2 regions of the Spirosoma sp. KCTC 42546 genome follow, and region 2 is predicted to be linked to the other one. Evidence: riboswitches for the same ligand, from Rfam matches in the RefSeq annotation. Region 2 holds a riboswitch; the other holds the start of a gene.

Region 1 (3,424 bases), 860 kb from region 2:
GACAAAAACGAAACCGTTCCATTATTACTGGAGAAATTACCTGAATTCAAAATAAATACACCTGATTCATAGGGCATTAGTTCTGGATCGGAGGTTTTACAGTTCCAGACACTTAAGGCCACCAGCCCAATTGCAATTGATTTCGTCAATTGATTTTTCATGAATTATAAAGAAGGAAAATTGATAATGAGATTTATTGCCCAGTTTCGGCCCGGAAACGCGTTTCGACTCACTCCCAGTATCAGTGCATCGAATACATTATTGACTTGTCCCTGAATGCGAATCGGCGCTGGCCCTAGTTTAGCGGTATGCTCTAAAAGCACATTGGTTAGCATTACCCCTTTAAAAAACTGGCTATTGTCAAAGGTTATGTACCGGCGCGAATTGGCCTGCATTTGTACACTAAGGCGTGTTTGTCCATATTGTAAATATGTATTGAGCGTACCAGTGTGAATGGGCACATAGACCAACTGCTTCCCGATAACATCCTGAGAATAGGCGTTATAGGCTCGCTCCTGTGAGGAACGCGTTAGGGCGTAACCGAGCCGCAGTCCCATTCGCCAGATATTCTGTGCATAGGTCAAACTGGTGTTAAATTCGAACCCTCGCGCAACGACTAATTGCAGATTTTCGACATGGTAATTGGTAGTCGGATTCCAATATGTCCAGTTATCAACCCGGTTATGGTAGCCTGTTAACTCTGCAGTTAGGTTAACCCGATCAGACAAGGATGCATTTGCGGCCAAGCCAGCTTCGAAATTCAGCCCACTTTCAGGCAACAGATTTGGGTTGCCTAACTCAATCCAGTAGCGTTCATTCAAAGTTGGTACGCGGTAATTTCGACTTATCGAACCCTTGGCAGTGAGCTTAAATCGACTATGCTGAACAAGTTGGTATTCAGCCCCAAGCGAAGGCGTAAGCGGTGGATTAAACCGCATTACAAACGCTTGCCGAATATTAGCTGACACTAACCAACGTGTTGTTTGAAAACGTAGTAGCGCATATATATCCCCCCGATCTTCCTGAATTAGTTGTCCACCATAGCCATCCGTTCGGGTACGGTAATGCGACCACTCGCCCCCAATCCGTAGGTTCAGTTGTTTGGTATTCGTTGATACGAGCGAAAACTCACGCTCGGCCCGACTAATAAGCCGCTCCGTTTCGGTATGGCTTGGCGTATCGAAGTTGCCTTTCGCATAGTCCAGCACATCGCGAATCCAGCCTACCCGGAAAGTCATACGATTCGCTTCATAAGTAGCCAGCAGTCGCGCCGATTTCGTTCGGGTACGTTCCCGGGCTATGGTATCCTGGGGAGTAATAATCAGGTCATTGTCGGTCAACCAGGCATTGACTGAAATTTGCCGACCACTTTTATGGAGAAAATAAAGATCCTGTATGAATCCACGTTGCGCCGTTGTCGAGGGTTCCAGAAAATAATGCTGCCGTTCGGTGTACGGATAGTCGTTACTGAACTGGTTTAGATACGCAAACGTCTTACCCGACAGTTTCCAACTCTGCCCCAATGCCGATGCATAGCGAATACCTAGCTGCATCTTATTATTCCGAAAACTAGCAAACTGTTGACCAGTCGTTGCTCGTACGCCTGATTGCCAGCCGGGAGTACTGCCGAGGAGAATACTCCCTCCTACCGCATCGGAACCAACTGTGCTGGCCGAGGAACCATATTGAACGGCTAACCGATCGAAACCGGCAACGGGTAGGGTAGAGAAATCCGTCTGGCCAAGATTAGGCTGGTTGATATTGATACCATTCCAAAGTACGGCGGTATGATTGGCCGATGTACCGCGAAAGGCAACCGTAGCCAATTGTCCGGGCCCATAGTTTTTAAAGGCCAAAGGTGTATTAAGCGCTAATAGATCGGTTAAGGAGCCAAATCGAAATTGAACTAGCGTTATTGAATCAATACGCTGAAGTTTCTGGCCCGCCAGGAACCGTTCGGGTGCAATAGCACGCACAGTTACTGCCGATAGCGACACAACTGTTCCCAACTGATTCCTAGACGTGACCCTAGAGGAATCCGTTTGTGCGAAACCGGTATGACCTATTAACAGGCCAGTAACCAGAATCAGTACCCACCAATGAAGGGCTTGTTTTACCACTATAACTTCTGAACAAATTGTGCGTCAACAGCACGCGGTTGGGGCGTTTCCTCCGAACACCAGAACAACGGATGGTCTTTGGCAGGTCTCCTGACTCGTCTCGTCGGCTCTGGCCTTCCCATACTGATAATCAGCACAGTGGCTACGAAGAATGAACCGATTTTTAATGGACAATGAATAATGATCAATGTAAAATGGCTGTAACACCATTATTCACTCTACATTATAAATTATACATTCAATAAGACTTACAGTTGCGGGGACAGTGTTGGCGTTGCACCAACTTCCCTTTTAAGCCTTGAAAGTCGCTATGAAGCGACATAAGGCACCAAAAACTCAGGGCAAAGGTAGGGGAATTTAAACACAGAGACACAGAGTACAAAAAGAAATCTGTCAGGCAAACCCTCTCAGTGTACTCCGCTCCTCTGTGTTCAAGTACGTTTAAAACCCGTCGGCTTTTATTTCTTTCTCGGTAACGGTTCCGTATTTTTTCACTTTATCCCGAATAGTTTCAGCCTTACCGACCAACACGAATTGGAGGTTATTTTTCGGGAAATATTGATCAATGATCTGGCGCGTTTTAGCCACGGTTAACCCATCAACATTCTTCTGAAAGTTATTGATAAACGATTCATCAAAGCCCAGGCTGAACATATCCGTCAGCAGATTTGATAGCTCACTAGCGGATTCGTATTTCGGTGGAAAGTCTGCTTTAACGTAGTTTTTAGCCGATGCGAGCGTCTTTTCGTCGATGCCCGTTTTATGCAGGCTATCAAGCACCTGCAACGCCATATCAATGGCCTGCGTGGTGGTACTGACTTTAGTAAATGTCGAAATGGCAAAAGTACCGCTCTTACGATACGTACCGAAACGGCTGCCTGCACCATAGGTCAGACCTGAATTTACGCGCAAAGCATCGTTCAGCCAGGAGGTAAATCGTCCACCCAAAATTGTATTAACAACGGTTACTGGAATAAAATCTGGATTACTCTGCGTGATGCCTTTACCCCCAATCAAAAAGGTTGTTTCACGGGCATCATCCTTGTTCACTAATAAAACCCGATTCTTATCGAATGAGAACGTTGGCTCTGTCAGGGCAGGTGATGTTGCGGCTGCCGTTTTCCAGTTTCCAAACAAGTCGGTGATCCGTTTTTTCATTTCCGCCGTCGTAAAATCGCCCACGATAGCGATCGCAGCCCGGTCGGTGGTGTAGTTTTTCTGGTAGAACTGCCGGGCATCGGATGCCGATACGGCCGACACTGAGCTTGGTGTACCTGTGAGTGGATTGGCATAGGGGTGCCCCT
Region 2 (3,424 bases):
GTATACCCAGTTGTGGGTTCACTCCGAATGGATGGCAGATAACCACCTATCCGATGTTCATTCACCCAGATTATGCCTGCCGAAACCGTTGTGGTAGCGTTTGGATACCAGAAGAATTTAGGCTGGATGGTTGTACGAGCCGTTTGCGGGAGGTCCGAAAACTGATCGTTGTTGACATCGTACACGCGCTGCAGATTACGGGTGGCGTAAAACGTGAGCCCTACTTTTTCGTTGCGCTGGGCATAATAGGCGTTCAGGTCAAGACCAAAGGCAGTCGTGCCGTTAATCAGAAAGGACAGGTCGCGCTCGCGGGTAGGTTCTTTCGTGACTAGATTGACTAATCCAGCAATAGCACCACTACCGTATAAGGTTGATTGACAGCCTTTCACAAGTTCAACCTGTTTCAAATTCAGGGGTGGCACCTGCATCAGGCTCAGGCCGCTCGAAAATCCACTATAAAGTGGCAACCCGTCCTGCAGCAATTGCGTGTACCGCCCATCCAGCCCCTGGATCCGAAACGTAGCATTGGCTGATGTGACGGATGTTTGTTGCACTTGAATTCCCGGACTTTCGCGCAAAATAACCGCAATATTTGCGGGCTGCATATTCGCCTTTTCGTCCAGCTCCTCGCCGTCGATCACTTCAACACGTGTTGGTTCGTCGGCAACACTTCGCCCGCTTCGGGTAGAGGAAACCGTAATTTCCTCCAGCGCTTCTACGGAGGGATCGAGTAGAGCCTGAAGGGTATCCGTACCAGGACTTGCGATGGTATGATGGATGGATTGAAAGCCAACGGCCGAAATTCGTAACCGATAAGGGCCGGATGGCGGTAGTTTCATCTGTGTGAAACCAGCGGTATCGGTAGCTGCGCCGATTGAGGTGCCAACCAATAGAATTGTAGCACCGGGAATAGCTTGTTTGGTGAGGGCGTGACGGACAGAAATCCGTAGGGTATCTTGTGGAAGTGCCGTACTACCACCCAAAGCAATGTAAGAAAAGAATAGAAATAGAATAACGTTTTTCATCCTGTAGGGAGAATAAATGGAACATGCCGACTGATGGATGACCAGCCGGGAGAAAATCCATGAAAAACGGTTATACTTTAGGCGGCTGCCAGATGGCGAGCGCTACATCGGAATGGCTAGGCGACTGATAAACAAAGGCCTGCTCGTCAGGAGCAGTTGAATTTGGAACCAGCGAAAGCATGTAGCTGAACGAACGGGGAATTGAAAAGCCGAGACAAATGGTGCAATGACAGAATGGACTACAGGGTGCTTTATGTCCGTGGTCGTCGGTTGAGTGCGAAGTGGATGTGCTGGCTGTCTGGTCCGGTTGCGCATGGCAATCTGCATCCGGGCAGGGTAGGCCGGTCAGCAGCAAGAGCCAGAACGAAAAAAGACACACGATCGCTTTCATGCCAGCAAAGGTAGCGGGCGGGCGAATGCAACAGGTAGTCAAAAAGGGATGAACGCTTGTTTTTGCCACCACAATGCGGTTAGTTTGTCCTAACGTTCTTTGTTTTCCGTCAAACAAGCTAATGGTTTTCCTGAGAGGTTCAGGAAATGAAAAAGGAATCGTGTGAAATTCACGAGCAGACGTTGCTACTGTCAGTGACCATTTAGAAAAGGGTTTGCCCTCGATGTCCATTGTCCCGAAACGGTTCGCCGATGGGATGAGAAGGACGGCAAATACCGTCACAAGCCAGGAGACTTGCCCTTAGCTTTGCTGATTACGCCCACACGAAATTGGGTTTATCAAGATTGACCATCTCGTTCTTTTCCCGCCCTCTCCCCGAGGACGGAAGCGGTGTGTCGTGTTGATAATTCTCTGATGTAGTGGTAGGCGTATGGAGTTCGGCATCGAACGCGATCAACCATTTTATCTAGTAACAACATGATCGCACACAATCTCGGCTATCCACGAATCGGTAGCCACCGCGAACTCAAACGGGCCTGTGAACAATTCTGGGCCAACAAAATCACCACTGAGCAGCTTCAGGACGCCGGTCGACGCATTCGACAGGATAACTGGCTGACCCAACAGCAGGCTGGCATTACGCTGGTTCCCTGCAACGACTTTTCGTTCTACGATCAGGTACTCGATATGTCCCTGACCGTTGGCGCGATACCGAAGCGGTTTCGGCCGCTGCTCGATCAGTCGCATCAGGCTGATGCTGATCTACTAACGCTGTACTTCGCTATGGCGCGGGGGTACCAGCAGAACGGGCTGGACCTGAAAGCGATGGAAATGACCAAGTGGTTCGATACCAATTATCATTACATCGTGCCGGAGTTTACTGCCGATCAGGCGTTTACGCTGCTCTCTGAGAAACTTTTCGACGAATTCGAAGAAGCGAGACAAACACTGAGCACCACGCCCAAACCCGTATTGCTGGGGCCGGTTTCGTACCTGTTACTTGGCAAAGAGAAAGAGCCTGGCTTTGATCGGCTCGATTTGCTCGATCGGTTATTGCCAGTCTACGAGGTCATCCTGAGCCGCCTACAGGAGCAGGGTGCCGACTGGATTCAGCTCGATGAACCTACACTCTCACTGGATCTGACGGATGATCAACGGGCGGCTTTTGCCAAAACCTACAACCGGCTTCGGCTTCAATTTCCGAAACTCAAGCTGCTGTTGGCTTCGTATTTCGAGTGCTACGGAGCCAATCTGAATCTGGTTAGTCAATTACCGGTCGATGCGTTGCATCTGGATCTGGTCCGTTGCCCAAATCAGCTGGACGATATTTTGCAAACCGATTTTGTCCATAAACAAACACGCCTGTCGCTGGGTGTGGTTGATGGCCGTAACATCTGGATCAATAACCTGGAAACCTCGCGGGCAACGATTCAACGAGCTGTCGAAAAAATTGGACAGAACCGAATTCTCATTGCGCCGTCGTGTTCGCTGGTACACGTTCCCTGCGATTTAAATTCAGAAACGAACGAGCAGGGGCTAACGCCCGAAATCAAGCAGTGGATGGCCTTCGCCCGGCAGAAACTGGATGAAGTAGCAACCCTGGTGACGCTGTTCCGGGAGCCGACGAACGCGCAGGCAACCGCAACATTGGCAACTAACCAAACGGCCCTAATCGCCCGCTGGCAATCGACGCTGATAAACCGCCCGGCTGTGCAGGCACGTCTGAGTCAACTGACGGAGAAAGATGCGCAGCGTCAGGACTCGTTTGCCCAACGGCAACCACTGCAACAGGAGCGACTGCAATTGCCACTGTTTCCAACAACAACAATTGGTTCATTTCCCCAAACGGAATCCGTTCGAGCCAACCGCGCGAAGTTTAAAAAAGGCGAATTAACCCTGGAGCAGTACGAAGATTTCATTCGAACCGAAACCGAACAGGCCATTCGCTGGCAGGAAGAGGTTGGGCTGGACGTACTGGTTCATGGCGAGTTTGAGCGCAACGATATGG

The links. A riboswitch is a leader RNA that binds a small molecule or an ion and turns the genes downstream of it on or off. The one in region 2 is predicted to bind cobalamin.
Positions count from the first base shown of each region.
Region 1: it holds a riboswitch for cobalamin, as region 2 does, so the genes downstream of both, EXU85_RS01850 (TonB-dependent siderophore receptor) here and metE (5-methyltetrahydropteroyltriglutamate--homocysteine S-methyltransferase) in region 2, are expected to answer to the same signal.

Region 1 covers NZ_CP041360.1:413,039-416,462, reverse strand. The annotation lists gene EXU85_RS01855 (YncE family protein) at 1-161, opposite strand, end outside; gene EXU85_RS01850 (TonB-dependent siderophore receptor) at 165-1,976, opposite strand; cobalamin riboswitch at 2,183-2,468, opposite strand; gene EXU85_RS01845 (pitrilysin family protein) at 2,562-3,424, opposite strand, start outside.
Region 2 covers NZ_CP041360.1:1,277,488-1,280,911, forward strand. The annotation lists gene EXU85_RS05125 (TonB-dependent receptor) at 1-1,025, opposite strand, end outside; gene EXU85_RS05130 (DUF6660 family protein) at 1,096-1,485, opposite strand; cobalamin riboswitch at 1,522-1,733, shown strand; gene metE (5-methyltetrahydropteroyltriglutamate--homocysteine S-methyltransferase) at 1,894-3,424, shown strand, end outside.